Regions from separate parts of the Mycobacterium bourgelatii genome, predicted to be linked through region 2. Evidence: predicted binding sites of a transcription regulator. Region 2 holds the regulator's gene; the other holds the start of a gene.
What was found. Region 2 encodes LexA, which represses DNA repair genes until DNA is damaged. Its sites were predicted from a motif close to CGAACANNTGTTCG; they were not measured.
Positions count from the first base shown of each region.

Region 1: G6N68_RS15085 (HNH endonuclease signature motif containing protein) is a predicted target of LexA. The motif match lies at 8,431-8,444, and genes of this name have one in related genera.

Region 1 covers NZ_BLKZ01000001.1:3,452,656-3,468,750, forward strand. Annotated here, with positions in the region: partial or broken gene G6N68_RS31510 (PE family protein) at 1-982, opposite strand, end outside; partial or broken gene G6N68_RS15065 (IS1380 family transposase) at 1,107-2,502, opposite strand; partial or broken gene G6N68_RS15070 (IS1380 family transposase) at 3,987-5,372, opposite strand; gene G6N68_RS15075 (transposase) at 5,447-6,589, opposite strand; partial or broken gene G6N68_RS15080 (IS110 family RNA-guided transposase) at 6,932-8,140, shown strand; gene G6N68_RS15085 (HNH endonuclease signature motif containing protein) at 8,459-10,021, shown strand; gene G6N68_RS15090 (DUF2243 domain-containing protein) at 10,281-10,823, shown strand; gene G6N68_RS15095 (sugar epimerase family protein) at 10,832-13,393, opposite strand; gene G6N68_RS15100 (type I polyketide synthase) at 13,404-16,095, opposite strand, start outside.
Region 2 covers NZ_BLKZ01000001.1:2,089,361-2,105,455, forward strand. Annotated here, with positions in the region: gene hflX (GTPase HflX) at 1-273, shown strand, start outside; gene G6N68_RS09285 (acyl-CoA dehydrogenase family protein) at 381-1,541, shown strand; partial or broken gene G6N68_RS09290 (TerC/Alx family metal homeostasis membrane protein) at 1,538-2,689, opposite strand; gene G6N68_RS09295 (LGFP repeat-containing protein) at 2,905-5,274, shown strand; gene lexA (transcriptional repressor LexA) at 5,277-5,978, opposite strand; gene G6N68_RS09305 (LysM peptidoglycan-binding domain-containing protein) at 6,286-6,768, shown strand; gene nrdR (transcriptional regulator NrdR) at 6,859-7,335, shown strand; gene G6N68_RS09315 (peroxynitrite isomerase) at 7,363-7,848, shown strand; gene G6N68_RS09320 (PhzF family phenazine biosynthesis protein) at 7,861-8,547, opposite strand; gene G6N68_RS09325 (alpha/beta fold hydrolase) at 8,590-9,615, opposite strand; gene G6N68_RS09330 (proteasome assembly chaperone family protein) at 9,672-10,649, opposite strand; gene G6N68_RS09335 (trypsin-like serine peptidase) at 10,847-11,662, shown strand; gene sthA (Si-specific NAD(P)(+) transhydrogenase) at 11,681-13,087, opposite strand; gene G6N68_RS09345 (DUF4192 domain-containing protein) at 13,201-14,259, shown strand; gene G6N68_RS09350 (iron-dependent transcriptional repressor DtxR) at 14,291-14,983, opposite strand; gene sigB (sigma-70 family RNA polymerase sigma factor SigB) at 15,123-16,094, opposite strand.

The sequences.
Region 1 (16,095 bases), 1.4 Mb from region 2:
AAACCACCAGCTCCTCCGGCGCCACCATCGCCGCCCCGGCCGGCATTGCCGCCGCTACCGAACAACCCGCGAGCCTCTCCACCATTGCCGCCGGCCCCACCATCACCTCCGGTACCACCTTTGGCGCCGGTGCCGCTGAATCCCGTGTTGCCGCCACCTTTGCCGGCCGCTCCGCCGTGACCACCGGCTCCGCCATCGCCCCCTTGCCCGCTGATCCAGCCGCCAGCCCCGCCGTTGCCGCCCACGCCACCCACGCCGCCTTTGCCGCCGTCGCCTGCGACGGTGCCGTCGGGCTGATTGAATCCTGCCCCGCCCATGCCACCGGCACCGCCGGCGCCGCCGTTGCCGAACAGTCCGGCCGCCCCGCCGTGACCACCGTTACCGCCGTTGCCACCGGTGGGGAAGGCCGGGAGGGCCGCGCCAGCGGTACCGACTCCACCCGCCCCACCGGCACCTCCGTTACCCCGTAACCATCCGCCGGCTCCACCATTGCCGCCGTTGGCACCAGGCCCACCCGCACCGCCGTTGCCGCCATTACCGAACAACCCGCCGCACCACCGTTGCCACCAACGGCGCCCACCGCGGTTTGGGAAAAGCCGTGACCGCCGTTACCCCAAAGCAAACCGCCAGCACCGCCATTGGGATTGGCCGCAGTGCCATTGGCACCATCGCCAATCAGCGGCCGCCCCAACAACGTCTGCGTGGGGGCGTTAATCAACCCCAACAGAACTTGTTCGACGTTCGCAGCTTCCGCCTGAAGGTAACCACCGCTGGCCGCTTGCAAAGCCTGGACGAACCGTTCGTGGTACTGCGCCGCCTGGGCGCCGAGTTGCTGATAGCTCTGCGCGTAACCGGAAAACGCCGCCGCAACAACCGCCGATACCTCGTCGGCACCAGCGGCAGCCAACGCCGTGGTCGGCACCGCCGCCGCCGCATTAGCCTCGATTTTTCGTCGAGGGTGATTTCGGTCGGACTTGGCGATGGGGTGCGTGGTGTCTGGGGTTTGTGTGGTTTAGGGCGTGTTGGGGTTGTCCCGTGTCGCCGGGTTGGCGGGCTTTCCCAGGGCCGGTGGTCTTTCGTGCTCGGTTGGTCAGCTGGGTTGTCGGTCAACCGAAGGCGGTGCGGATGTGTTGCCATGCGGTGGCGATGGCTGCGGCCCATCGCCAGGTGGCGTCGATGCGTAGTCGGGTTCGGCGGGCGCCGCGGGTGATGCGGGCTGCGACGTGCAGGACTCGGTAGCGGAAGGTAGCGATCTCGGCACGGGTCAGGCCGGGGTGGCCGGTGAATCCGATGAGCTGGCACCAGGTGACCAGATCGGCTGCGGCCAAGACGATTTCCAGCCAGGCGGCGTTGGCGTCGAATGCCTGACACGGCAGGTTGCGCAGGCCGGTGGCTTTGAGTTCGCGGATGCGGTCTTCGACGCGGGCGTGTTGGCGGTGGCGTAGTTCCAGACCTGCCACCTGGCGGCGACCACCGGGCGGTGTGTCGGTGATGAACGCGGTGACCCGCATCCCGTCGGCGTCGGTGAACCGCAACTGCGCACCCGGATGGGCCCTTTCCTTGCGCAGGATCAGCCGGGTCCCCGCCGCCACGATGACAGGTTGACCAGGTTGGTGGCCTCGGCGACCCAGGCGCCCTCGCGGATACCACCGTCGGTGTCGATCGCCGGATACCAGCACTGCCCGATGTTGAGAGTGTCCACAGCGTCCTGCACCCGCCAATCCACGGGTAGCCGAAGGAGAACCCCACGCCGCGGCGCGGCAGGCGTCGGCGAAGTCGTGGGTGGCCCCGGCGGTGTCGCAGCGCACCAGCACCGCCGGCTTGTCGGGGTCGTCGCGATGATCGGGGTCCGGCCGCCATCGCGCCGGCAGGCCGGCCAGTGCCTGCGCTAGGACACTGACGTGGTCAGCTGCGGTGTTGGAGCCCGCGCCACCGGGGCGCAGTAGGCGGCCAGCGCTTCCCCGCCGGCGATCTCGGGCGGTCCACGAAGGCCAGCAGCGGGTGGTGACCGTAGGTCTTTTTCCAGGTCGCCCCTGCCTTCTCCTTGTTATCGGAATGATCGAGGACCAGGGTGGCGTCGATGTCGATGTGCAACCAGCCACCCGGTGCGGCGGCGCCGGCGGCCCAGGCCGCTGCGCGGGCCGCAGCCCGGGCGGCACGCACCCGCGGTAGGTGCGAAGCATCGATGCGCTCATCGATTAGCCGCCACATCGTGGTCGTGGAGGCTTTGGCACCCAGGACATGCTCACGGTCGCCGCACAGTTGTCCGACCGCGTCGATGCAGTCCGCCCCATCGGCGACCGCGGCAGCCAGATCAGCGAACACCTCCCCGGGCGCATACACCCACGGGCCCCGGTAGGTATCTGCCAACGCGGCGGTGACCTGCGCCGATAACCCGCTGCGGTCCGCGAGCTCACGCACCATGGCCATCCCGGCATGCGACACGACACCATAACCGTCGGCGGAAACTTTCACCCGCGACCCGACCGCGATATTCTTCACCTGCGAGGTGCCTTCCCGCTGGAACGACTGAACCCGTAGAGAAGTCCAATTATTCCTTGCAGGACAGGCACTTTCGCATATCTACACCCCGAAACTCACAACGTTTCACGAAAAATCCGGGTTAGCCACACTGACGCTCGATCTAATCCCGGCTAACTCCGTTGCCGCACTGAGCAATTCAGCTGTGGATACGAAGACGAACGACATTGCGGTTCCTCCCCTTCCAAGGAGCTGCCGATATTGGCAATTCTGCTAATAACCACGTCACCGCGCGCTCTGGGAGCACTTTTGCAGCACTCATAGATTGGCGCGCCGCTGGGTGCTGACTTGGGTGTGGGCCGCACCTGTCAGTGGTAAGAAGCAACCATTGTTGTTGCGGCGTATGCCATTCAAGCCCGACGTTATAGAAAATGGTCGCGTGTGCCCTGTCCATGTCGTCGGTGGGTGCCCTCGGCTCGCGAGTTGTGCAGCTAGACGCAGGAACTGCGGCTGGTCACTAAGTTGCTCTCGCGGACGAATTCGTTGCTACTAGCATTTGGAGATCGTGAGTAGCGCGGGGCAAAATGATGCCACCCACTGCTCTGAATTTCGTTCTAAAACTCATGTCGATTTCGTGTACACCTCCTTTGAATTTCTCATGCATGGCTAGGCATGTCTCGTCGCCATGCGCGTGACGGCTCGTTTCACAGGAGGGGCTGACGGGTGGCGTGATTCTTTGGGTTCCACACGCGCGACGAAAAGTGTTGTGTGACCAACAAACCCATGCGCTCTGCAAGCTCGTGGTGCGCGGCGTCGCGCTCGGTCGATCGGCCGGGCAGCTATTCGGTGGCGAGGACGTGATTCCTTGCGGCCAGTCGTCAATGTGGCCCATGGCCACGGGTAACGCCGCGCCGAGAGAGCACGAGGTGGTCAGCACGTGGCACCTCCACGTAGGTCCCTCGTTGATAGCGAGCCGCGGTATCGGCTGCGACGTGTGGTGCGACGAAAAGGTCGCATTCGCCCCGGATTACAAGAACCCGCGTCGTGACAGCGGCGAAGTTGACGGCCGTCGCCTTGTTGCGGTCCAGATACGGCAAAGCTATCTCGAAGAATGCGTGTCCCGATTCGCAGACAAGCTGGTCGAACTCCGCCTGGATACCCTCCTCCGTCTGGGCATTTGCGATCCATCGCCGAAACCGTTGCCACGTTGGGGGAGACGCATGGACGAGCTCAGGCACCGTCATACCTGCGCAGTACAAGTCACTGGACTACAAACGCGCACAGCGTGAGTCGGATGTGTAGCGCGTCATCATCTTGATGCTCCTATCTGTGTTACGGGTCAAGCGGCGTCAATGAGCTGGATCTTTAGCCTCAAACCACCGATGGGCCGTCGTGGTGATTGGTTGAGCCTTTGATCTTGATTCTGGTGACGGTGGACGCGGGGTAGCTGCTGGTCTGCCCAGCTTTTCCTGTGGGGTCCTGGTTGTCGGGTCGTGTGATGATGTTCAGGTTCGTTGTGGGTGGCCGATGATGTTGTGCCACAGGGTGATCCAGGCGGGTTCCCAGGGCCAGTGGGTGGGTAGGTGCAGGATCGGTTTGCGCTGGGGTCGGGCCAGGCGTGCGGGGATGTTGACCAGGTGTCGGCGCAGGGTGGTGCCGCGGGTGTTGCGGTGGCGGGTGCCGGCCAGGGTCGCGGCCGCACGCAACAGGTTATGTGCGATGGCCGCGCAGATCGCCCATGCGCAATTGGCGCCGAAGCGTCCAGAAGGTATGTGAGCCAGGGTCCGTCGATGAGATCTGCGAAGGTGGTTTCGATGATGGCGTGGCGGCGGTGAGTGATGTCAGCGTCGGTGGCGGGCTCGGTGGAGTTGGTGAAGAACGGGTGATACCGCCAGATCGGGAACAGTCCGTCGGGTTGGGTGGCGTCTTTGACACGGCGCACGATCAGGCGGGCGGTGATCGCCTCGGTATCGGATTCGGCCATGGTGTAGGTGGTCTCGGCGACTTCGGCGTCAGAGATCCATGCTCCGGTATCGGGATCGAGTACGGCGCCGGGGTATTTCACCGGGGTCCACGCGCCCTCGGGAATCGCGTCGATGGCGCGTTGCACTGCGGTGTTGCGGGTCAGCACCAGCGAGAACACCGCACCGTAGCGGCGGCAGGTCCGGATCACCGCACGGTTGCCGTAGGCACCGTCACCGCGCACGGTGATCAGCCCGCTCACCCCGGCTGCGCGGGCAGTGGTGATCGCCTGGGCGACCATACGGGCCGCACCTTTGCCGGAGTTGGCTTTGCCGGCGGAGCCGGATCCCGGTCACCACTGGGGCGCGGTGTCGGTACTGACGGTGGTGACCAGAGGCGAGGCCTTTGCGCAGGACCTGCTTGCCGGCGATCTTGGTGTGCCCGTAAGAGGCGCCCTGCTTGGCGTGTCCATAGACTGGGCGCACCAACGAATCGATATCGATGAAGGCACGCACCTGCGCGCCGGGCAGCAGATCGGTCCGTTTGCATAGACCGGCCAGATGCTCGGCCAGCACCGAATCCAACTGGCGGGCATGGCCGAAGGTGAACTCCCGCAACAGAGTTCCCACCGTTGAGGGCGCATACACCCGGTGAAAAAGGGTCTTCATCCCGCCGGCGCGGACCAGGTCGACATCGTCGATGTAGTCCGCGCCCGCGCACATGCTCGCGATCAGGGTGGCCAGTTTCGGGGCGGGGTTGGCCGACCCGGACTTGATCCGAGGTGCCGTGATGTGAATCTTGTTGGCCAACAACTCCGACAGGCCAGCCTGCTCAGCCAAGACCATCACCGGCACCAGGCCCGCGCACGACACGAGATTGTCCTCATCGAATACGGCGGACTGCGGGGTGAAGGTGTGGGACACTCGCACTGGAAGTGCCTTTCTCGAACTGGACCGATTGTTGCCTGAAGAACACCAATCATCCCAGCTCAGAGGGCACTTCCTTATACCGACACCCCGACAGACAGCTCATTCGTCAGTGGATCCAGGTTTAGCCAGCGGCGGTAGTCGGCGGCGAGGGTGTCGTCGCGTTTGAGTCCGCGTTCGAGTCGGGAGATGTCGTTGGGCCAGACGCCGAAGTGGTTGGCGACGGCGCTGAGGGTGATGTTTTTGGCTTGCCGGGCGGGACGTAGGTCGCTGTAGTCATCGATCGGGCAAGGCGCGGTGAGGTGTCGAAACATCTCACGCGCGATGGCGCGTTTGAGCAAGCGCAGGATGTCTTTTTTGGAGCGGCCAGCGGCGAGTTGGCAGGCGGTGTAGTCGCGGGTGCGGGGGTCGTGGGACCAGCGGAGCAGGGCGATGCGGTGCAGTGCGTTGTTGGCGGCGCGGTCTCCGCCGCGGGAAAGCCGGTGGCGGGTGGTCTTTCCTGAGGATGCCGGAATCGGCGCGGCGCCGGCGAGCATCGCGAACGCGGCTTCAGACCGGAGTCGATGAGCGTTGGTGCCGGCGGTAATGAGCAGCTGGGCGGCGGTGTCAGGTCCGACTCCGTAGGCCGCCCTCAGGGCCGGATTGAGTTTCGAGGTCAGGGAATCGAGTTCGGCGGTCAGGTCGCGGTCTTGGCGTTCGAGGAACTCAATGCGCTGGGCCAGCGTTTTGCAGGCGGTCAGTACCGACACCGTGGTCGGATCCTCGTGCGCGGTGGGGTGGCAGCGTGCCAACGCTTCGACCAGTCGCAGGGTGGTCCGGTAGCGGCGGTAGCGCTCGCGCAACTCGGCAGGAGCGGTGACGAGGAGGTCTTTGATCTGCTGAATGGCCGCGGTGCGGGCTTTGATCGCGCCGCGGCGGGCAACCAGCAGTGCTTTGAGTGCCCCGGTGTGGGGGTCTTTTGGCACAGCCAGTCCATGGCCGGCCAGCACCGCCCGGGCGGCGCTGTGGGCGTCTAGGGGGTCGGATTTACCCTGTCGCCTCCGCGCAGACCGATCGGGGCGGTTGACTTCGACGACGTGGATATTGTTGGCCTGCAATGCTTGTGTGAACCCTGCGCCGTAGCTGCTGGTGCCTTCCACGCCGGCACTGACGACCTCGCCCGCTACGGGCCCAGCAGATCGCCGCCCAGTAGCCCGTTGGGTTGGTGCGGAACTCGGCATCGCTGAGCAGTTGACCGGTATCGGTGATCGCGGCCAGGTGGATGGTGTCGAGATGAGTGTCGGCGCCGATGACGATGCGGCGGTCAGATGTCACGATGGTGGTGTCCTTAAGTTCGTAGGTGCAGTTACTTCGTGTTGTTACGTTGTGCTGTGACCCGGGCGGGTCGGGTGAGGTTGTTGGTGTGTTGCCGGCTTGATGGTGCGGCTTGAGAGGACTGGCCGCCCGACCCGCTTGGACTTCTCTGGCCGCTGATTGAGATCTGCGATGTGATCGCTTGTTTAAGGAAATGCTGGCGGGTGGTCCGTGGGGAACATGTTGGCAGACAAGCGAATAGAGGCGAGATGACTGCGGTCCAGTTGTGGGCTGGTGTGGACGTCGGCAAGGAGCATCACTGGGTGTGCGTGGTCGATGACCACGGTGCGGTGGTGCTTTCCCGAAAGTTCGTCAACGACGAGCAACAGATTCGTGGACTTGTTTCCGATGTGGACAAGCTCGGTGGGCAGGTGTCTTGGACAGTGGATCTGACCACCGTCTACGCCACCCTGTTGTTGACGGTGCTCGCCGATGCCGCAAGTCGGTGCGCTATCTGGCGGGCCGCCAGGTGTGGCAGGCCTCGGCGACCTACCGCGGCGGGGAGGCCAAGACCGACGCCAGGACGCGCGGGTGATCGCCGATCAATCCCGGATGCGCGGTGCCGATCTGCCGGTGCTGCACCCCGGCGATGACGTGATCACCGAACTGCGGATGCTGACCGCCCATCGGACTGATCTGGTGGCTGATCGCACCCGCACCATCAACCGGCTGCGTCAACAGCTGGTAGCGGTCTGCCCGGCCCTGGAGCGAGCAGCTCAGCTGACCCAGGATCGTGGTTGGGTGGTGCTGCTGGCGCGCTACCAGCGTCCGAAAGCCATTCGGCAGAGCGGCCTTTCGCGGCTGACGCGGGTGCTGGCCGATGCCCGGGGGTGCGTAACGCCGCTGCAATCGCAGCGGCGGCCGTGGCTGCGGCGAAGACCCAGACGGTGCGCCTGCCGGGCGAAGAAGTCGCCGCTGGGCTGGTCGCACAACTGGCCCAGGAGGTGATCTCCCTCGATGAACGCATCAAGACCACCGACGCCGACATCGAGGGCCGATTTCGCCGCCATCCACTTGCTGAAGTAATCACCAGCATGCCCGGCATGGGATTTCGGCTCGGCGCCGAATTCCTGGCCGCTGTTGGTGACCCCGCCCTGATCGAGTCGGCTGACCAACTCGCGGCGTGGGCCGGGCTGGCCCCGGTCTCTCGCGACTCGGGGAAACGCACTGGACGCCTGCACACTCCGAAGCGCTACAGCCGACGACTGCGCCGGGTCATGTACATGTCCGCGCTCACCGCCATCCGCTGCGACCCGCTTTCCAAGGCCTATTACCAGCGCAAACGGAACGAAGGAAAACGACCGATCGCGGCCACCATCTGCCTGGCGCGACGCCGCACCAACGTCCTCTACGCGCTCATCCGTGACAACCGCACCTGGCAACCCGACTCACCCCCAATCACACAGTCGGCGGCTTGACATCTTCATTGAGAGTCCTCTCCTGCATATGAACCTGCGGTGGGTGACAACCCGGTAGGGCGGGCAGACAAGACATTGATGAGGCAGCGGACAGGCTCCTGATTAAGTCATGTCCGCCCTGCCAGGGCTGCTGTGGTACTTGCCCGCACGTCGCCGGTGAGACAAATCAATTGGAAGACAGCCCAGCAGGACGTCAGTCAGTGCGCGTGTCATCACCGGCAGCGAACGAGCAAGACCATCCTCACCCGAACTCGGTTAACAGGATCAATGTCAGTCCCGCTGGCTAGAATCGAAAGTATGTTTGACTCCCAGTTGTCGATGTTCGACGATCCGCAGCCCGCGCCGTCGAAGGCTCGGTTGACCGAGCGGGTGGTGCCGCAAGAGGCGTTGGCGTGGCTGGATGAGAGTTTGGTGCGGCGGGAGGCGTTGCTGTCCACGACCGCGGAGACCACGAAGTGGCTGGATCGGGTGCGGGCGGCGGCGCGGGTGGAGAATCAGGCCGCGGCCGCGCAGTTGGTGGCGATCGGGGAGTTGTTCGCCCAACGGTTCGCCGACTGTGGGTGTGATGAGGACTGGGCCATCGATGCGATGGCCGCGGTCGCCGCGGAGGTGGGGGCGGGGCTGCGGATCAGTCGGGGGCTGGCTTTGAGCCGGCTGCATTATGCGCGGGTGATGCGTGAGCGCCTGCCCAAGACCGGGGAGGTGTTTGGTGCCGGCGACATCGACTTCCGTGCTTTTATCACGATCGCCTATCACACTGATGCGATCGAGGACCCGGAGATCCTGGCCCGCGTCGATGAGTTGATCGCCGCCAACGTGGGGCGTTGGCCGTCGCTGACCCGGGGTCGGTTGGCCGCGCAGGTGGACAAGATCGTGGCCGGCCAGGACCGCGATGCGCTGCGCCGGCGCGACCAGCAGCACACGGATCGGCAGGTGTGGATCGGCGGGGATCAGGACGGCATCTCGCGCATCGAGGGGTTCTTCCTGACCCCCGACGCCCACGCCCTGGACAAGCGGCTGTCGGCGCTGGCGGGCACCGTGTGTGCGCATGATCCGCGTAGCCGGGAGCAGCGCCGCGCTGATGCGTTGGGGGCACTGGCGGCCGGGGCGGACCGGCTGGTGTGTCACTGTCAACGCGCCGATTGCACCGCTGGTGGGAAGAAGCCGGCCTCGCCGGTGGTCATCCACGTCATCGCCGAACAAGCCACCCTCAACGGCGCCGGCACCACCCCGGCCTGCGAGGTCCGCGCCGACGGGCTGATCACCCCTGAGCTGGTGGCTGAGTTGGCTCACACCGCGGCCGTGGTGCCGTTGGCTCATCCCGGCGACACCGCGCCGGAACCGCATTATCGGCCGTCGGCGGGGTTGGCGGATTTCCTCAAGTGCCGGGATCTGACGTGTCGGTGGCCGGGGTGTGAGGTGTCGGCCTGGGACTGCCAGCTCGATCACACCATCCCCTATGCCCAGGGTGGGCCCACGCATGCGGGGAACATGAAGTGTTACTGCACTTTTCATCATTTGGTGAAGACATTTGTGGGCTGGACCGAACAACAGTTGGCTGATGGCACCCTGATCCTGACGTCCCCGAGCGGGGACACCCACGTCACCACCCCGGGCAGCGCGTTGCTGTTCCCCAGCCTGTGCCGGCCGGTGGGGGGCATGCCTCGTCTCGAGGTCAAGGGCCACGAGGACTACTGCGGGCAGCGCGCCGCGATGATGCCCCGCCGGCGCCGCACCCGCGCCCAAGACCGCGCCACACGGATCAAGGCCGAACGCAAACGCAACCGCCAAGCCCGCGCCAAGATCCGCATCTTCAGCATGACCGGCGAACTCGTACAAGGCCCACCGCTGGACCCCGACGACGAACCCCCACCGTTCTAGCGGCGGGGCGTCGTAAACACTTCATCTCAGTCGCATCTGCAGCCGCTGCCGCACGGCCATCACCCGCTGACGCGAACTGCGCGCATTTGGCGACCCGGGTGACAGTGGCTTTGACGAGCCAGCTGAGCCAACGGCCGGGCAGGCACACCTCCATACGTTCGGCGGCAACGCGGATGGCGGCCGACAACCGCTCAGCCCTTAGATGTCGCGCAGCGCCCACTGGCGTTTCAACGACCAATCAACGGGTACGTCAGGCGCTATGGCGGCCCCCACCACGAGTGATCGTTTCGCGGCGGTGAAAACGCCGCGGGTCCTGCCAGGTGTACTGCTCGGGCTTGGCCTCGGCGGCTTCATTGACGGCATCGTTCTGCACGAAATTCTCCAGTGGCATCACATGGTCAGCCATGTCGAGGACTATCCGACCGATACTCTGGCGGGACTACAGGCCAACACCGTCGCCGACGGCGTGTTCCACGTTGCCGCATGGTTGCTCGTTATGGCAGGAACAACGTTGACGGTTCTGTCATGGCGGGAGCGCCGCGTTGCGCCGAACTGGTCATTTCACTTCGGCCTTCTCGTTATGGGTTGGGGAATTTTCAACGTCATAGAGGGACTGATCGACCATCAGATCCTCCAGATTCACCATGTGCGGGATGACCTCGGCGCGCCCTTGTCCTGGGACATCGGCTTCTTGATCTTCAGCGTGCTGTTGGTTGTAGTCGGCTGGCTGCTGTACAAGCGAGGCGCCCGCCAGTTGGAATCGCAGTCGATAACGCGGGACCCAAGCGTCGGGAACCGCTGATAGAACGGCTACGGCGAATCCAGCAGCCGGATTTCCCCCGTTGAGCCGTCGACCTCGACCATGGCTCCCTGCTGCAGCCGCCGAGTGGCGCCCTGCACGTCGACCACACAGGGAAACCCGAACTCCCGGGCGACCACTGCGGCATGCGACATCGGGCCGCCGAGTTCGGTCACCACGGCGGCGGCGTAACAGAAGGCGGCGGTGTAGCCCACGTCGGTGACCTCGGCGACCAGGATCTCGCCGGGCTCAAGGTCGTCGATGGTTTCCGGACGCACGATGCGGACCCGACCCCGGACCTTTCCGCCGCAGACCCCGACGCCGCGCAGGACGTCCCCATCGGCCATAACCGTTGCCTCGATGGCAACCGGCTCCCAACTCCCGCTGAACACGGTGGGCGGAATGACCGCCGCCAACCGGTGCTGCTCGGCGCGGCGCCGCGCCACCAGCTCGGAAACGTTGTCCGGCAGTGCATCGAGCTCGTCGACCAAGAGGTAGAACACATCCTCGGGGGCGGCGAAAACACCGGCGTCGGTCAGGCGACGACCGTACTCACGAAGCAGGCCACGAAGCACCCAGATCGCCCGAACCATCTTGTCGCGACGGACTTCCCGATCCCGAAGCTGACGCGCGGCCAGCACCGCAACAGGCCTGGCCCGCAAGGGAATCGACGGCGGCGGTGGCGGCGGGGTGGGCGGGGCATCCAACGCCTTGGCCACCATCCTGATCAGCAGCTCGGGATCGTCGGCATAACTGGTCGACAGCATCTCGACCTCAGCGGGCCCACGGTGCCCCATCAAAGCCAGTTCGCGAAGCACCGCGGCATGGAACTCCGGCGAATCCACGGCAAGCTTGTCCAGCCGCTCCCCCGGTTCGGCCAGCAACTGTGTCACGGCCGGGTCCCGCCTGGCGGCCTGAACCAGGCGCTGCACGGCTTCCACCGAACGCGCACTGACCAATTCAGGCCCGGCCGCCGGCGCGGTGTCTCGGCCAACCAGAGCGCGCAACAACACGTTGTACGCAGCACACAACATGAAAGAACCGGAGGCCAAGAGCCATCCGTGTACGACGTGGTCGCGGGCCAGCAGGATCAGACTGAGCAACCGCCGGTCGTCGAGCTTTGCGACATCGCCGGCGAGCCGCTCCAGCCGGTCGACATCGTCGAGGTAGTCACTGGTATCCCGACGCGAACCCGCGCTCAGGCCAACAAGATTGACGCCGAAGACGCCGATGTTGCGCAGGGTGCGCAACTGCTTGGCGAGCCGTCCGGACTGCGCCGACGGCGGCTTCTCGTCACCGAAGATCGGCAGCGAGGCCATGCTGGGGCCGAAGAACCCGCTGTTGCTCACGATCATCGCGGGCTTGGCGAACGGCACCGTCTCCGCCATGAAATGCGCCGAGGTAATCGCTCCATAGAGCCGGTGGGCGAAGACGGCCACCGTGCGCATGGCCATTTCCCGCTGGACCACACCGCCCGGCCGTAGTCGCTCGGCGATCGCCACTCCGCCGGCCCGCAGGCCGCGCACCGTGACCGACGCCGACGACGGCGAAAACGGGCCGGGCAGCGCTTCGGACAGGTTGGTGGCCAGGAACGTCGGGAAGCGTGGGTCGATCGGCGTATCGAATTCGCCGTTAACCCCTTGTGGCCCAGCCAGTTTAGGCAACACGCCGTCCGCGGCCGGGGCATCGACGGCGGGCAGGTCCGGGATGTTGGCCAGCCGCCAGGGCAGCGACACCACTCGTGTGCCGAACGAAACCCTCCCCCGCACCGCCAACCCGAAGTCGGCCAGGCATTCCTCCGCGGACCACGCCGGTTCGAATCCCCACTCGTCACGCAACCGGGAAACGTCCATCAGCGGCGCACCCGTCACCGAATCGAATTCGGCGAACGACGGCAGGGCTCTGGCGCCGACCGCCACCATCGGCCGACCGAGTGCAGCCGCGATTTGCCCAAACGTCACCGTCTCCCTGGCGGCGAGATCAACGGAACCGCCACGCGATTCGGGATCCAGAACCACCCGCGTCAAGAACCGAAGGACATCGTCGGGGTGAACCACTTGCATGGGACGATCGGCAAGCGCCCGGGGAAACGCCGGCGAGGCAAACAACCGGCGTACCCAGTTGTCAACCCCGCGGCCGACGATGAGCGCCGAGCGCACGGCCACCCACTGGCGCCCGGATTCGGCCAGCATGTGCTCGACCTCGTGCTGATGGGAACCCTCGACCGAGGTTCCGTAGACGTGCGCGGAACCGGTGAAGACGATGCGTCCGGCACCCGTCTCGGCCATCGCCCGCAACACGTTGCGGGTGCCATCGATGTTCACTGCGTGAGCGATCCGGCCTTCCGACCCGACCGTGCGGGCCCACGCGCAGTGCACGACGACATCGGCACCGGCGATCGCGCGACCGACCGTGGCCGAATCCCGGATGTCGCCCACCACGAAAGTCGCCGAACTGGACCAACTGTCGGGTCGGTGGCGGGCGAGGCCGACGACCTCATGGCCCTGGCTGAGCAACCTGGCAGCCAGCCCGCGGCCCAGTACGCCGCTGGCCCCCGTGATCGCGATTCTCACGTGTCCATCATCATTCGTCGTCGTCCATGAACGCCGCGTTGACCAGGTCTTCGAGATCCATCTCCGCAAGGTCCTTCTCGCCGGTCGCCGCTTGGTGCGAGGAGGTGGGAACGTCGGTCTCGTTGGCCAGCGCAAGCAGCACGTCGAGCACACCCGCCTGCCGCAGCCGCTTGATCGGAATGGATGCCACCACCCGCTGCAGTTCGGCTTCGCCGGGCGCGGCGACCGGGGCGGGTTCCGCTGCGGCACCCAGCAACTCGCGGTGCATGTAGCCGGCCAACGCCGCGGAGTTCGGGTAGTCGAAGATGAGCGTTGGCGAAAGCGGCAGGCCGGTAGCCGATTTCAGCCGGTTGCGCATTTCGACGGCGGTCAGCGAGTCGAAGCCCAACTCCTGGAAGGCGCGGTCGGGGTCGATCGCCTCGGCGCTGTTGCTGCCCAACACCGTGGCGATGTTCGAGCGCACCAGATCCAGTAGCAGGGCGTGCTGCTCGTCCTCGGGTAGCCCATCCAGGCGTTGCAGCAGCGCCGATTTCGACTTTGCGGCGGCGAGCGAATCGTCCACCTGGCGGCGGGTCGGCGCGTTGATCAGGTCGACGAACATCGGCGGCAGGGTGCCCGAATCGAACTTGACCCGCAGGGCGGCAAGGTCGATGTGGGCGGGCAGCAGGAACGGTTCGTCGACAATCATTGCGGTGTCGAGCAACTCCAGCGCCTCGTCGGAGGACATCGCGACGATGCCGTCCCGAGCGAGCCTCTTGAAGTCGACCGAAGCCAACTCGCCGGTCATGGCGCTGGCTTGATCCCACAGACCCCAGCCGAGCGAAATCGCCGGCAGCCCCTGCGACCGCCGGTAGGCGGCCAGCGCATCCAGGAACGAGTTGCCGGCAGCGTAGTTGGCCTGACCCGCGGCCCCGGCCAACCCGGCGATGGAGGAGAACATGACGAACGCCGCGATATCCAGGTCGCGGGTCAGCTCGTGCAGGTTCCACGCCGCGTCCACCTTGGCGCGCAGCACCGCTTCCATCCGCTCCGGCGTCAGCGACGTCACGACCGCGTCGTCCAGCGTTCCGGCGGCGTGGATGACGGCCGAAAGAGGTTGTTGCACCGGGATATCGGCGATCACCTTGGCCAGTGCCGCCCGATCGGCCGCATCACACGCAACGATCTGGACCTGGGCGCCGGTCGCGGTCAGTTCGGCCGTCAATTCCTCGGCGCCCGGCGCATCCGGCCCGCGCCGACTGACCAGCACCAGGTTTCGAACCCCGTGACGCGTCACCACGTGGCGCGCCAACGCCGAACCGGCCATGCCGGTCCCGCCGGTGATCAGCACCGTACCCGCGGCCCAAGCGTCGGGCATGGTCATGACGACCTTGCCGACGTGGCGGGCCTGGCTGAGGTACCGCAAGGCGGCGGGTGCCCGGCGTACATCAAACGTGGTGACCGGCAACGGCCGCAGCACATCGTCGGCGAACAGCGCGGCGAGTTCGGCCAGCATCTGCGCGATGCGGTCGGGTCCCGACTCGAACAGGTCGAAGGCGCGGTACCGCACGCCCGGGTGCTCGGCGGCGACCACCTCAGGTTCGCGGATATCGGTCTTGCCCATCTCGAGGAAGACCCCGCCCGGGGCGACCAACCGCAGCGAGGCGTCCACGAAGTCGCCGGCCAGCGAGTCGAGCACCACGTCCACGCCCCGCCCGCCGGTGATGGCCCGGAACTTGTCCTCGAACTCGAGACTGCGCGAGTCGGCGATGTGGTCGTCGTCAAAGCCCATGGACCGCAACGTGTCCCACTTGCCCTTGCTGGCGGTGGCGAACACCTCCAGACCCCAATGCCGGGCCAACTGGACGGCCGCCATACCGACACCGCCGGCGGCGGCGTGCACCAGGATCCGCTGGCCAGGCTGAACCGCAGCCAGGTCGGTCAGGGCGTAGTAGGCGGTGGCGAACACCACCGATGTGGTCGCGGCGGCGGTGTGCGACCAACCCGCGGGCACCTTGACCAGCAACCGGTGATCGGTGACCGCGACGGTTCCCGTGCCCTCGGGGAACAGACCCATCACCCGGTCACCGATCGCGAATCGGCCACCGTCGCCGGTCGTTTCGACCACGACACCGGACGCCTCAACGCCCATGACCGCATCGGGGTCGGGGTACAGACCCAGAGCGATCATCACGTCGCGGAAGTTGGCGGCAATGGCGGACAGGGCCACCCGCACCTGCCCGGGCGCCAGGGGCGCGTCGGCGTCGGGAATCGGCTCCAACCGCAGATTTTCGAAGGTGCCGGGGCTGCTCATGCCCATGCGCCAAGGCATGTCGCCGGGTGGCACCAGCAGGGCGTTGACCGCTCGGCTGCCGTGCACCCGTCCGGTGTACACATGCCCGTCTCGCCACAACACCTGGGGCTCGCCGACCGCGAGGATCGCGCCGACGGCCATCTCGTCGAGGTCCGCGTCGGTGTCGACGAGCACGATGCGGCCCGGGTTCTCGGTCTGCGCCGAACGCACCACACCCCACACCGCGGCGCCCGCCAGATCGGTGATGTCCTCCCCCGGCAGCGCCACGGCTCCGCGGGTCGTCACCACCAAGGTGCCCGTCCCATCATGGGACAACCACAACTGCAGGACTTCCAACACCGAACTCGTGGCCGTGTAAACGCCCGCGACAACGTCGCCGGCCACGGGTGCGGATTCGAATAGCACGTTA
Region 2 (16,095 bases):
GCCAAGCTTCGGCACGGCCTGCCCGGTGCGGTTTTCGTCTCCGCACGCACCGGCGACGGAATCGACGCACTCCGAACCCGAATGGCCGAGCTCGTCACCCCCACCGACACCGCGGTAGACGTGGTGATCCCTTATGACCGCGGCGATCTGGTCGCCCGCGTGCACGCCGACGGACGCGTGCAGCAAACCCAGCACGACCCCGAGGGCACCCGGATCAAGGCCCGCGTCCCGGTGGCACTGGCCGCCAGCCTGCGGCCGTTCTCGTCGCGGTAAGCCACAAACCGACCCCGAAGTCACCGGGCCCGACCCGGGCCGAGTCTCTACCAACCGTCCGGTTGGTATATTCGGGGAAACCAGTTTTTATTTCCGGAAGGTCATCCATGGGCAGCGCCGTCAAATACCAGCGCACACTTTTCGAAGCCGAGCACGATCTGTTCCGCGAGTCCTACCGGAGCTTCCTCGAGCGGCACGTCGCGCCCTATCACGACGAATGGGAAAAGAACAAGATCGTCGACCGAGGGGTCTGGCTGGAAGCCGGTAAGCAGGGATTTCTCGGTATGGCGGTGCCCGAGGAGTACGGCGGCGGGGGCAACCCCGACTTCCGCTACAACACCATCATCACCGAGGAAACCACCCGCGGGCGCTTCAGCGGAATCGGATTCAGCCTGCACAACGACATCGTCGCCCCGTACCTTCTGCACCTGGCCAATGAGGAGCAGAAGCAGCGTTGGCTGCCCAAGTTCTGCACCGGCGAAATCATCACCGCTATCGCCATGACGGAACCGGGCACCGGTAGCGACCTGCAGGGGATCAAGACCCGTGCGGTCAAGCAGGGTGACCACTACGTGCTGAACGGGTCAAAGACGTTCATCACCAACGGGATCAACTCGGATCTGGTGATCGTCGTCGCCCAGACCGACCCGGACAAGGGTGCGCAAGGGTTCAGTCTGCTGGTCGTCGAGCGGGGCATGGAGGGCTTCGAACGCGGTCGCCACCTGGACAAGATCGGTTTGGACGCGCAGGACACCGCCGAATTGTCGTTCACCGACGTCAAGGTTCCGGTGGAAAACCTGCTCGGTGAAGAAGGCATGGGCTTCATCTACCTGATGCAGAACCTGCCCCAGGAACGGATCAACATCGCGGTCATGGCCGCAGCCGCCATGGAGGCCGTGCTCGAAGAGACGCTGCAATACACCAAGGAGCGCAAGGCTTTCGGCAAGCCGATCGGCAGTTTCCAGAACAGCCGGTTCGTGCTGGCCGAACTGGCCACCGAGGCCACGGTGGTGCGCATCATGGTCGATCAGTTCATCGCACTGCACCTCGAAGGAAAGCTGACCGCCGAACAGGCCGCGATGGCCAAGTGGTACTCCACCGAGAAGCAGGTCCACCTGATCGACCGCTGCCTGCAACTACACGGCGGATACGGCTACATGCGCGAATACAACGTTGCCCGTGCGTATCTCGACGCCCGGGTGCAGACGATCTACGGCGGCACAACCGAGATCATGAAGGAGATCGTCGGGCGCAGCCTCGGGGTCTAATTCTCGAGGTTGTACGCGTCGTACCCGTCGCGGATACGTTGCAACAGCGCCCGCAGTTCGCGTTCCTGTTGTGAGTTGTTGCGAATTTCGTTGCCAACGAATCGATCTCGTATTCCGCTGCCACCCAGCGCGGCAAACTATGCCTCGCGTTCGCTGGGATAAGCTGCGGAGCCCACGGAGTTCGGCATGCGACCGTGACTTGAGACGATCGAGACCAACGCGGTGATCGTCAGGACCATGACGATCACGACCAACGACATCTGCGTGCTGATTTCCGGTACCGCGACCTGCTTGCCGTGGTTGATGAACGGAATGTTGTTGTCGTGCAACGCCTGAAGGACGAGCTTCACACCGATGAAACCGAGAATCAGCGCCAACCCGTACGACAGGTACACCAGCCGATCCAGCAGAGTGTCGACAAGGAAGTACAACTGGCGCAGGCCCATCAGCGAGAAGGCGGTCGCGGCGAAGACCAGAAACACGTTCTGGGTCAATCCGAACATCGCCGGCACCGAATCGAAGGCGAACAGCAGATCGCTGCCGCCGACGGCGAACATCACCACCAGTAGCGGAGTCATCGCCCGCCTGCCGTTTTCGACGACGAGGAATCGGCCGCCGTCGTAGTGCTCCGAGGTCCGCAAAAAGCGATGAGCCAACCTGATCATGACGTTGTCGGCGTTGCGTCCTTCGGGCTCTTCCGGTTTCGCCAGGCTGATCGCCATGGTCAACAAGCCCAGACCGAACAGGTAGAACACCCAATTGAAGTTCTCGATGAGGGCGACGCCGAGCAAAATGAATCCGGTGCGCGCGACGAGAGCCAACGCGATACCGAATAACAACACCTTCTGCTGCGCGACGCGAGGCACCTCGAAGCTGCTGAGGATTACCAGGAAGACAAACAGATTGTCAACGGACAACGCTTCGTTGCTCAGATAGCCCGCGAAGTATTCGACACCCATGTTCGGGCCGCCGAAGATCACCACCCCGATACCGAACACGATCGAAACGCCGATATAGAACGTTGACCAGACTGTGGCTTCACGTAACGTCGGCACGTGCGTATTGCGTACCTGGACCGTGTAGTCGAACAACATCAGACCCGCGATCAAGGCGATCGTGAGGCCCCAGGCAAGTCCGGAAACACCCATTTGCGCTGGGCTTCCTCCCGCGGCGGCAGTGGGCTAGATGTCTCCGGCACGGTAGTGCAACCACCCGACCGGGCGCACTTCACTTTCTCGCGACACGGCCGCAGCCCGGCATCATTTCGACATCGGCTAGATATCCGTTTCCGTAATATCTACGATTTGACTTCGCATTTCTCGTTCGCTAGAGCAAAGTTATGCGAGCCCGGCGACTATGCGAAATGCAGCTGGGGCGTCGGCTGGGAGGCTTGGTGAACGGGCAGAGAGGTCAAGTGAGCAGGGTGGTCGGGCGTGCGCTGCTCAGCTTGGTGGCTGCGGCGATGACCGCTGTATTGCTGGCGCCCACCGCGCCCATTGCATCGGCGTCTCCCATCGGCGACGCCGAGGCCGCAATGATGGCCGCTTGGGAAAAGGCCGGGGGAGACACGTCCACGCTCGGCGCGCGTAAAGGCGACGTCTACCCCGTCGGGGACGGATTCGCCCTCGAGTTCGACGGCGGCAAGATGTACTTCACGCCGGACACCGGCGCTCATTACTTGTACGGCCCGATCCTGGACAAATACGAGGACCTTGGCGGCCCGGTCAACAGTGACCTGGGTTTCCCGACCATCAACGAAGTTCCCGGCCTCGCCGGACCGGACAGCCGGGTCGGCACCTTCGCCGCCAGCGACAACCCGGTGATTTTCTGGACGCCCGATCACGGCGCATTCGTCGTGCGTGGCGCGATCAACGCTGCGTGGGACAAACTCGGCAGCTCGGGCGGGCTCCTGGGGGCTCCGATTGCGGACGAAAGCTATGACGGGGACGTCGCCTCGCAGAAGTTCACCAGCGGAACGATTTCCTGGAACAGGAAGACCAAGGAATTCAGCACCGATCCGGCGAACCTGGCCGACCAACTGAAAGACCTGCAGATAGCGCTCGATCCCACGGCGGCCATCAACATGGCGTGGCGCGCCGCTGGTGGCGCAGCGGGCCCGCTAGGGGCCAAAAAGGGCGGTCAGTATCCCATCGGCGGTGACGGGATCGCCCAGGACTTCAACGGCGGCAAGATTTTCTACAGTCCCGCCACCGGGGCGAATGCCGTCGAAGGTCCCATCCTGCAGAAGTACGAGTCGCTCGGCGGGCCCGTCAGCAGCGATCTGGGCTTCCCGACCAGCAACGAGGCCGACGGCGGCATCACCCCCGCCAGCCGGATCGCCGAATTCTCGGCCGCTGACAAACCGGTGATCTTCTGGACCCCCGAGCACGGGGCATTCGTGGTGCGGGGAGCCATGAAGGCCGCCTGGGACAAACTAAAGGGACCCACGGGCACGCTCGGCGCTCCGGTCGGCGATCAAAGCGTGGACGGCGACGTCATCTCGCAGAAGTTCACCGGCGGCAAGATTTCCTGGAACCGCGCCAAGAACTCCTTCGCCACCGACCCGGCGAACCTCGCGCCCTCGCTGTCTGGCGTGCAGGTGACGGGGCAGAACGCGCCCGCCACCGCGGGACCGGCCCCGCAGGACAAGAAATTCACCTGGCATTGGTGGTGGCTCGTGGCGGTCCTGCCGGTGCTGCTGCTCATCGTCATGTTCGTCCTGGTGGTGCTCAGCTTGCGTAGGCGTCGCGCCGCCGCCGGCGAGCCCGCGGCGTACGACCAGTTCGACCGCCACTACGAACACGAACACGAACATGAGCACCCGAACGAGCACGAGGGTGTTGCCGGTTATGACGCCGCTCCCGACGGGCACTGGGGATCGCGAGAGGAGGGCGATTTCGGCTCCGAGCACTTCGCGCCCGAGGACCAGCGTCCGCAGGAACCAGCCGCGCCGGAGACCGGGGTCGCGCAGCGAGTCAGCTGGCCGCGCGGTGCTGGAGCCGGGGTCGGGTTGTTCGACCATGGCGGTAGGGACGAGGATGTCGAGTCCGAACCGCACAGCAACGACGTCGTGGCCGACTACGCGAACCCTCGCGAAGACGAAGACCCTGACTCGGTGGACACCACGCCCATTCCTTATGGCGTTCTGACCGAGGTCGAGACCGATGCCGGTGCCGGTGCCGACGAGTCGCCGGTCCTCGAGGAGGAGCCCGAAGTCCCGGAGGCCCCGGTATCCGATGGTGGCGTCCCAGACCGGCCCGACGAGTCCCAGAGCCTGGGCGAAGCGGTTCCGGACACCTCCTACCCGACGAGCGGCGGCGCCGCCGGTGAGCCTTCGAGTGCCGGTGAGTCGTCAGGTCCTGACATCGTTGTTCCCGACACCGGCCCGCCGGCGCCTAAGCCACCGCGAGCTCGGTCGGGACGGCATGCGGCCGCCGATGATGATGACGACGACGAATACGCGCTGTCAGACGGCCACGAACCGGCCCTGAACCCGGTGTCGGAGCCTGCCACGGCGTCTGCGGCAGGGCCCACGGCGGCGGTGCGTCCGACCATCCACTTGCCGTTGGAAGACGACCCGTACCGGCCACCCAATGGCTATCCGATCAAGGCCAGTGCCCGCTTCGGGTTGTATTACACGCCGAGCAGCCCCTTGTATCACGACACACTTGCCGAGCTCTGGTTCATCAGCGAAGAAGCCGCGCGAGCCAACGGCTTCGTCCGAGCGGATTGACGCTAGATCTTGCGGATGACCGTGACGACCTTGCCGAGGATGGTCGCGTCATTACCGGGAATGGGATCGAAGGCGGGGTTGTGCGGCATCAGCCAAACCTGACCACCCGCGCGCTTGAAGGTCTTGACGGTGGCCTCCCCGTCAATCATGGCCGCGACGATGTCGCCGTTGTCGGCGACGTTCTGCTGCCGTATGACCACCCAGTCACCATCGCAGATCGCCGCCTCGACCATCGAGTCACCGACCACCTTGAGCAGAAACAGCGTGCCTTCGCCGACCAACTCACGCGGCAACGGAAAAACGTCTTCGACTGCTTCCTCGGCCAGGATTGGCCCACCGGCCGCAATGCGTCCGAGGACCGGCACAAAAGTGGGTTCCGGCAACGCATCTGACCCAGCCACGTCGGTCACCGGCCCCGTCGGAGCGCCGTCGTCGGCGCCGCGGACATCTACCGCCCTCGGCCTGTTCGGGTCACGACGCAGGTAGCCCTTGCGCTCCAGGGTGCGCAACTGATGAGCAACCGACGAGGTCGACGTCAGGCCGACCGCATCACCGATCTCCCGGATGCTGGGCGGGTATCCGCGGTTCACGACGGAGGTGCGGATGACATTCAGGATGGTCCGCTGACGCTCGGTCAACGTCGAATCAACCGCATGCAGTCCGCCTTGCGCGCCAGTACCTGAGGTGTCGTTGCTGTCGCTCATGGAAATGAACTCTAGCCCCACCTCGCACGAGAATCAAACATGTGTTCGACCGCGTGTCGCACGTCGACGATCCGGCGCCTGAGCACCTGAATCACAAGTGTGTAACTCTCGGCGCGTCCGGGTATCCGGCGTTCATGGGACCCACAGCGACCGAACCGAACTTGTCGGTGGTGTGGGTTAGCGTTTTGCCCGTGCGACACGCATCGCTCAAATGTTCGGATATCGAACACCTGAGCGACTATGGTCGAACAAGGTCGAACAAGGTCGAACACACGAGCGATTAAGCAGTTGTCCGGAGGAAGCCGCCATGACTCTCATCTACGCAGGTCCGTCTCGCACCTGGAATCCGTCCCGCCCGGTGCACGAGCCGCGGGCGGGAAGGGTCGGAGCTGGGCGGACACGCCGTCCGGGCCCGTCTCGGCCGGCCGGAGCTCCCTTGCGCTACCGCGGCACCGGCGTCGCGGTGTCGAGGGCGCCGCACCGCCGGCGGCCCGTTACGCCGCTGACCACGGTCGGGCTGGCACTGCTTGCCGGGCTGATCACGTTGTGGCTGGGCGCGGTGGCGAACTTCGGCGGCATGGTCAACGGCGGCTCGTCCGACGCGACTGGCCGCGTGCCGGACACGCTCGCCGTGGTGCGCGTCGAGCCGGGGGAGTCCCTGAAGGACGTCGCGGCTCGGGTCGCGCCGGACGCACCCGCTCGGGAGGTTGTCGAGCGGATTCGCGAGCTCAACGCCTTGAACTCGTCGGCGCTGTCCGCTGGTCAGACGCTTATCGCTCCGGTCGGCTGACCGACCGTGTCGTACGCGAGGCCGTGTATGGCGGTACGCGAGTACGCTCTTAGACGTCCACGGATATCCGGATACGGCGAAGGAGCGGCGATGCACTGTCCGTTCTGTCGCCATCCTGACTCGCGCGTAATCGACTCGCGGGAAACCGATGAGGGCCAAGCCATTCGGCGTAGGCGGTCGTGTCCGGAGTGTGGTCGACGATTCACGACGGTGGAGACGGCGATCCTGGCCGTAGTGAAACGCAGCGGCGTCACCGAACCCTTCAGTCGCGAAAAGGTGATCAGCGGCGTGCGCCGAGCCTGTCAGGGCCGTCAAGTAGACGACGACGCGTTGAATTTGTTGGCACAGCAGGTCGAAGACACCGTGCGGGCCGCCGGATCCCCGGAAGTGCCCAGCCACGAGGTCGGCTTGGCCATTCTCGGTCCCTTGCGTGAACTGGACGAGGTCGCATATCTGCGGTTCGCCTCGGTGTACCGGTCCTTTTCGTCGGCCGACGACTTCGAGCGTGAGATCCAAGCGCTTCGCGCGCATCGCAAGGTGTCGACCTCCACCACGTCGTCCAGCTGAGCGTTGGTGGGCCGCTAGGCTCACCTGGTGGCTCCCGAACTGCACCCTGATGTTCAAGCATTGGCGCCGCTCCTGGGTACCTGGGCGGGCCGCGGCAGAGGCGAGTACCCGACGATCGAGTCGTTCGAGTACCTCGAAGAGGTCGTGTTCGCCCACGTCGGCAAGCCGTTCCTGGTGTACGGGCAAAAGACCAAGGCGGTAGCCGACGGTAAGCCCTTGCATGCCGAGACAGGGTATTTGCGGGTACCGAAACCGGGCCAGGTCGAGTTGATCCTGGCGCACCCGAGCGGAATCACCGAAATCGAGGTCGGCACGTATTCGTGCGACGACGGCGTCATCGAAATCGAGACGACCACAGCCGACGTCGGTCTCTCGCCCACCGCCAAAGAGGTGACCGCACTCGGGCGTTCGTTCCGAATCGCCGGTGGCGAACTGTCGTACTCAGTGCGGATGAGCGCGGTTGGACAACCATTGCAGCATCACCTCGGTGCCGTATTGCAGCGCACGGAGTGACGCCTTCGGGTGTCAGTCAACCTGTCGCACACCATCATCGACGACTCGGCCGGCCACGCCGACCCAGCCCTCGGGGCTCCAACTGGTGTGGATCAGCGAGCCCTTGCCCTGAGTGATGGTGAGATCGCGGCTGAGGTAATCGGTCATTCGAATGGCCGCCGAACCGGTTGCTTCGTCTTCCTCGACACCCAGATTGGCCGCGAAGAAGCGGGCCCGCAGCGCCCCGGCCGATTCATCGGTCCACGCCCACAGGTAGTGCGCCGTGTCATCGGGAAAGTCGGCGGGGTCCGCGGACGTTAGCGCATCGACCGCTCCGAGATCGTGAATGGTGAACTCGGGCGCCCATTCCGCGCGTGCGCTGACGCGTGTCAGATCGCCCTCATACCCGACCTGGATGACGCCGGCGGGCACCTGCAGCGTCTTGATCGGTGTCCCTTGCTCGCGTAGCCACCAAGCCGCCCCGACGGTCGGGTGGCCGGCGAATGGCAGTTGGGTGCGGGGGGTGTAGATGGTGGCGTGCGCGGTGGTGGCACCGGTGCCAGGAAGATCGACGAATATGGTTTCGCTGTAACCCAATTGGGCCGCCAGGCGCTGCCGGTCGCGGGGTGCGACCTTACTGGCATCGACCACGCCGAGCGGGTTGCCGAAGTTCCCGTCGGGATCCGTGAAAACGCGCAGCACGGTTACGTCGATGCTCATGACTCGACGGTACGACTACGACTCAGATTGCGCTGCTAGGACTCAGGTTGCGCTGCGTTCGTCGGAACCGATCGCGCTGAGCACCGCCACACGGGTATCGGCCGGACCGGCGACCGTTCCTTCGCCGCCGCCAGTGCGCAGCAATTCCCGCAGCGCCGCCTGATCGTATTCCGGAGGCTCGGTGGTGTCGATGAAGCCGAGGACCACGTCGATGAACCGGGCCGGGTCGTCATGGAACGGGAAATGCCCAGAGCCCTCGAAGATTTCGAGCCGGGACCCGGGCATTGCGGCATGCGCCATCTCGGCGTGACGGACGGGGACGACCACGTCGTGGCTGCCCCAGATGATCTGCACCGGGATGGCCTGGGTCAAATAGCAGCGGTCCAGCATGGTGACGATCTGCCCACGCCAGTCCACCACGGCGCGCAACGTGCGACTGAACGCCGCCGACGCCGTCGGCTCAGGCAGGTCGTTGAGGACCCGCAGCATGTTCGGCAGATCGCGTCCCAGACGGGTGGTCCCGACCGCTTGGCCTACGACCTTCCCGACGAGTTGGATCGCCGGCAGCAGCAACGGCAGCCGCAGCACCGCAAGCGCTTCGGTGCCCATCGGCAGGGAGGCCAATCGCAGCACGAAGTTGACGTCTTTGGTCACGCCACCGGCGCCGACCAAGATCAACCGTTCGACCATTTGCGGGAACTGGTAGGCAAATTGCATTGCTACGCCGCCGCCCAGCGAATGCCCGATGATGGTCGCCCGCTCGATGTCGAGCACGCTGAGCAGGTCGCGCATGCCATTGGCGTAGGCCGCAACCGAGTAGTCGGCGCGTGGTTTGTCGGATTTGCCGTGGCCCAACAGGTCCGGGGCGATAACGGTGAATCGCTGGGCCAGGGTGGCGTGCACCGAGGTCCAAGTGGTCGAGTTGTCGCCGATGCCGTGGATCAGCAGGATCGCCGGACCGGACCCGGCTATCCGGAACGCGCGTTTATAGCCGTGGATGGTGCGGAACTGCAGCGAAGGCGCAGTCACTTCCCGCACCGGGCGAAGTTTGCGCTTTCGCTCGGTCATCTCGGCAACCTCGTTGTCGGGCCGGCAGCGGCGTTAGCAGGGGCGTCATCGACGTCTCAGGCCTTGTCGTCATCGTCGTACTTCTTTTCGGCCTCTTGAGCCAGAAAGCGCTCGAATTCCGCTCCCAGCTCGTCTCCGCTCGGCAGATCCTCGTCGTTTGCCAGCAAGGATCTGTTTTCCTGAGCGTCGATGAAGGCATCGTACTGGCGCTCGAGTGCCGCCACCACTTGAGCGACTTCTGCGCTCGCTTGGACCTGTTCGTCGATCTTGGCCCGAATCTCGGCCGCCGCTTCGGCCAGCGCCGCCAGCGGCAAGTCCAGTGACCCGGTCTTGGCCACCTGCTCCAGCAGCGCTTGTGCGGCAGCGGGATAGTCCGTCTGCGTCAAGTAATGCGGGACATGCACGGTGAACCCGACCACCTCGTGGCCGAATTGGGCCATCCGGTACTCCAGCAGGTTGGAAGCGCTTCCAGGAACCTGGATTTCGGAGATCCACGGCTGGAAACCGGCGATCAGGTCCCGATTGTTGGAGTGGGCCGTCATGGTGATCGGACGCGTGTGTGGCACGGCCATGGGTACGGTGCCCAGCCCGATGGTCTGGCGCACCCCCAGTTTCTCGGCCAGCAACCGCACGGCGTTGATGAATCGCTCCCACTTCAGATCCGGTTCCAATCCGGCCAGCAGCAGAAACGGGGTGCCGGCACTGTCGCGCAGCGCATACAGACTGAGCTCTGGGTCCTCGTACTTGGTGAAGTGATCGGTCTTGAACGTCATCAGCGGTCGCCGGGAGCGGTAGTCGAGCAACTCATCGATAGCGAACGAGGCGACCAGCTCGGTGTCCAGGGCCTCCTTCAGGTGCGCCGAAGCCAGGCGGATCGCGTGGCCGGCGTCGGAAAAGCCCTCCAGTGCGTGCACCAGCACCGGTCCGCGGCCGTCGGCCGTCGACAACACGGGAGCCGGGAACTCAAGTTCGTACATGCCGGGCTGACCCGGTTCATAACTCTGCGCTTCATCGCGATATTCGTCGTGCGTCATGGGTTTGCCTCCTTTCGGGGGTCGTCTCCAGCGTGCCCGATAAGTGTGAGTCCATGCGGGGGTACCAATAATTGAAGCAGCAAAACCTCGGCACCTTTGCTGGGGTAAAACGCGGCTGCGCCAGCCTGTATTTCGACCGCGTGAACAGAAGCCGCTGAACGCGCTCGGTGCCGTGAAGTACGGCATGATGTGCACCGATGCGAAGGGTCACGGCAGCGCTGTGTATGCCGGTGGGTGTGGCGATGCTCCTGACATCGTCATGCGCCCGGCCGGTTGATCACGCGTCCAGCGGCAGCGCGCCGCTGACCAGCGCATCGGTACGCCAGCTCGGTGAACCGGCGCACGTCCGGGCCGCCGGGCCGGTCAGCCCGGATCCGCGGGTAGGCGCGCTCTTTTTGAACGGCAAGCCGGTGCACTTCTGCACCGGGTCGGTGCTGCATTCCGCCACCGGCGACCTGGTGTTGACGGCCGCGCACTGTCTGCAGGGCGGCTCGCGGCTGACCTTTGTGCCTGCCTTCGAAAATGACGCCGCGCCGTCGGACAGGTGGACCGTGGTACAGGTCTACCTGGATCCGCGCTGGGCCGGCAGTAGGGACCCGCGCGCCGACTATGCAATTGCCCGCGTGCGTGGCCCCGGCAAGAGCGTGCTGGAGGAGCGAACGGGCGCGGCACTGACCCTCAGCACCGCACCGCCCCCGGGCAGCCTGGTGACTGTCACGGGCTACCCGGCCGGGGTCGGTGGCCAGCCGATCGCCTGCCAGGGCAGCACGCGGACCACCGACGAGGGGTTCCCGTCGCTGCAGTGTCAGGGGTTGGTCGGCGGGACCAGCGGGGCGCCGTGGGTCCGCGGTTCCCGGGTGACCGGGGTGATCGGGGGTTTCGAGGCCGGCGGATGCACCGCCGACGTCTCGTATTCGGCGCCGTTCGACGAGCACACCGCGCAGCTGCTGGCGCGCGCCGAGGCGGGCGGGCCCGGCGACACCGCGCCGAGCGGTCTCGATGACGCCTGCTAGCTCACGTTCCGCCGCTGCTCAGCTGAGAAACTGACTGAGCGCGCGCATCTTGTTGGTCACGTCCAGCGCGGCCACCTTGTACGCCTCGGAGAACGTCGGGTAGTTGAACACCGCGTCGACCAAGTAGTCGACGGTGCCGCCGCAGCCCATCACGGCCTGTCCGATGTGAACCATCTCGGTGGCGCTGGTACCGAAGATGTGTACGCCCAGCAGCGTGCGGTCTTTGGTGGACACCAGCAGCTTGAGCATCCCGTAGGAGTCGCCGGCGATCTGGCCGCGGGCCAGTTCGCGGTAGCGGGCGACGCCGACCTCGTATGGGATCGCATCCCTGGTCAGCTCGACTTCGGTGGCGCCGACGTAGGAGATCTCGGGAATCGAGTAGATGCCGATGGGCTGCAGCTCGGTGATGCCGTCGGTCGGCTCGCCGAACGCGTGGTAGGCCGCTAGCCGGCCCTGGTCCATCGAGGTGGCGGCCAGCGCCGGGAAGCCGATGACGTCGCCGACCGCATAAATGTGGTCGACCTTGGTCTGGAATTCGCTGTCGACGAAGATCCGGCCGCGGCTGTCGGCCTCCAAGCCGGCGTTCTCCAACCCCAGGTGCTCAGTTTGACCTGACCGGCCGGCCGAGTACATCACCGTCTCGGCCGGGATCTGCTTGCCGCTGGCCAGGGTGGTGACGGTGCCCGACGCGCTGACGTCGACCGCGGTCACTTCCTCGCCGAACCGGAAGGTCACCGCCAGGTCGCGCAGGTGGAATTTGAGCGCCTCGATGATCTCCGGGTCGCAGAATTCGAGCATGTTGGCCCGCTTCTCCACGACCGTCACCTTGGTGCCCAGCGCGGCGAACATCGATGCGTACTCGATGCCGATGACCCCGGCGCCGACCACGACCATCGATGCCGGCAGCGACCTGAGGTCCAGGATGCCGTCGGAGTCCAGCACCCGCTTCTCGTCGAACTCGACCCCGGACGGCCGCACCGGCTTGGTTCCGGTGGCGATGACGATGTGATCGCCACTGACGGTCACCCGCTCGCCCTGGGAGTCTTCCTCGACCAGGATGGTGTGCGGGTCCAGGAAGCGGCCGTGGCCCAGGACAAGGTCGACCCGGTTACGCATCAACTGTGAGCGCACCACGTCCACCTGCTTGCCGATCACGTGCTGCGTTCGTGCCAGAAGGTCAGCGGGGGTGATCTTGTCTTTCACTCGGTAGCTCGCGCCGTAAAGCTCGCGCTGGCTCATGCCGGTGAGATAAACGACCGCCTCGCGCAACGTCTTTGACGGGATCGTGCCCGTGTTCACACAGACGCCGCCGACCATGCGGCCGCGCTCCACCACGCACACGGATTTGCCCAGCTTGGCCGCAGCGATCGCTGCCTTCTGACCGCCTGGCCCCGAGCCAATAACGACCATGTCGTATTCCCGCATCGAACTCATGGCGTAAACCATAAAGCCCACAGTCGCGACTTTCTCCACAAGCGGGCAGTCAATTCGGCTTCGCGGCGCAAAGTTGACGGTCGAACCCGTCAGCGTTAGGGCTCATGACGAACCATCGAGCAGACTTTGCCCTGAACCGCCCCGAAGCACTTATCGCCGCGCTCCCCGCCGTCCTCGGCTTCGTCCCCGAAAAATCTCTTGTGTTGGTGACTTTCGCCGATCGCAAACTCGGGTCGGTGATGCGCGTCGACTTGTCCGACGCGCTGGTCCACCAGATCGGCCATCTTGCCGAGGTCGCCGCTGCCGCGCGACCCGAGGGCGCGATTGCGGTGATCGTCGACGCGGAAGGCGCGCTCTGCACGGTGTGCAACGAGGAGTACCGGGAGCTGGGCACGGATCTCGGCGAGGCACTCTCGCGGCACCGGATCGAACTGTGGGCGGCACACGTGGTGGATCGGGTCGCGCGGGGCGGCCGCTGGCATTGCGTGGACGGCTGCTCCTGCAGCGGCGTGGTCGACGACCCGGCGTCCTCACCCTTGGCGGCCGCGGCGGTGCTGGAGGGCAGGCGGCTTTACGGCCGCCGTGCCGACCTGCAGGCCGTCATCGCTATGGACGATCCGGCCCGTAGCGCGCAGCTGGTCACCGTGATGGGCGAACAGGCGGCCAGGCGTCAGCGGGCGCACCGGGCCGACCCGCGGGGCTGCAGTCGCCGCGATGTCGAAAACGCGATTGCTGCCGCCACTCGCGCCGCCGAGGGGCAGCCGCTGTCAGACGCCGAGCTTGCCGAGTTGGGGTGCGCGCTGACAGACGTGCAGGTGCGGGACACGCTCTATGCGCTCTCCGTGGGCGAGAGCGCGGCGGCGGCGGAGTCGTTGTGGGCCGCGCTGGCCCGCGTGTTGCCGTCGCCGTGGCGCGTGGAGCCGCTGGTGTTGCTCGCGTTCAGTGCCTACGCCCGCGGCGACGGGCCGCTCGCCGGGGTGTCGCTTGAGGCGGCGCTGAGTTGTCAGCCCGACCATCGAATGGCCGGGATGCTTGATACGGCACTGCAATCCGGCTTGCGGCCTGACGACATCCGGGATCTGGCTCAGACGGGCTACCGACTGGCCAAGCAGCTCGGGGTGCGCTTGCCGCCGCGAAAGCTGTTCGGCCTTCAGGCGGGCTGAACGCCGGTAGGACGCGGCGGGGTCGGCTGGGTCAGACCTTCTCGACCTTGACCGCGTGCGCCATCTCGTGGGGCAGGGTCACATTTTCGTGGCCCGGGATGAGGATGGTCACCCCGCCGCTCACGCCGGTCTCGACGGTCACGCGCGCATTGGGTACCACGCCGGCGTCCTTCAGCCGGGAGATCAGGTCGATGTCGCCCTGGACGTGCTCGGTGAGTTGCCGGACGACCACCGCCACCGGCGATCCCGGCGGCAATTCGGTCAACCGCACCAGGTTCCCGTCGTCGGAGCCGGAGTCCGGGCCCACGCCGAGATCCAGCAGACCCGGAATCGGGTTGCCGAACGGGGAGGTTGTGGGGTGGTTGAGCACCTTGACCAACCGGCGCTCGACATCCTCGCTCATCACGTGCTCCCACCGGCATGCCTCGGCGTGCACCTCTTCCCAAGGCAACCCGATGACATCGACCAAAAGCCGCTCGGCGAGGCGGTGCTTGCGCATCACGGCAATGGCCAGGGCGCGGCCCTTCTCGGTGAGTTCCAGATGGCGGTCGCCCGCAACACGAAGGAGCCCGTCACGTTCCATCCGGGACACGGTCTGGCTGACGGTAGGTCCGCTCTGCTCGAGCCGCTCGGCAATGCGGGCGCGCAGCGGCGTCACGCCCTCTTCTTCGAGGTCGTAGATGGTGCGCAGGTACATCTCGGTGGTATCAACCAGGTCGTTCATTCAGCATCCTCCGTTGCCGCCGAGTCTACTTCTCCAAGCGCGTCAGTGGTTCGCCAAAACGCCCACCGCAGCAGTATGCCCGCCGCATGACGCGGCGGGCACACCGTCTTCCACCTAAGTTGACTCAGACTAGCTAGCGCTAGCTGGCGTATGAGCGCAGCCGGTCGGCGCGTTCGCCGTGCCGCAGCTTGCACATCACATCCCGCTCGATCTGGCGGACCCGCTCGCGGGACAGGCCGAACAGCTTTCCGATCTGGTCCAGCGTGCGCGGCTGGCCGTCGTCCAAACCGAAGCGCAGCCGGATCACCTGGTGCTCCCGTTCGTCGAGAGTGGCCAGCACGCTGCGGATGTCGGTGTGCAGCAACTCGGCGATGACCGCGTTCTCCGCGGACATGGCTTCTGCGTCCTCGATGAAGTCACCCAGCGGGGCTTCTTCCTCCGAGCCGACCGGCATGTCCAGGCTCACCGGGTCGCGGCTGTGCTCCAACAGGTCGTTGATCTTTTCGACCGGGATGCCCGACTCGGCGGCAAGTTCCTCGTCGGTGGCCTCGCGGCCGAGGTTCTGGTGCAGCTCCCGCTTGATTCGCGCCAGCTTGTTGACCTGCTCAACGAGATGAACGGGCAGCCGGATGGTGCGGCTCTGGTCGGCCATGCCGCGGGTGATCGCCTGACGGATCCACCAGGTGGCGTACGTCGAGAACTTGAAACCCTTTGTGTAGTCGAACTTCTCCATCGCGCGGATGAGGCCCAAGTTCCCTTCCTGGATGAGATCCAGCAAAGGCATGCCGCGGCCGGTGTAGCGCTTGGCCAGCGACACGACCAACCGCAGGTTGGCTTCCAACAGGTGACGCCGGGCGGCTTCGCCGTCGCGCACTACCTCTTGCAGTTCGCGCTTACGGTTCTCGCCGAGACGCTTACGCGTCTGCAGCAGATGCTCCGCGTACAGTCCGGCTTCGATGCGCTTAGCCAGCTCAACCTCACCGGCGGCGTCGAGCAACGCCGTCTTGCCGATGCCGTTGAGATACACCCGCACCAAATCCGCTGCTGGACTCTGAGCATCCAGATCGCCGTCAACCCGGCTTGAGGTGGCCCCTACTGTGGGCTGTGCCATT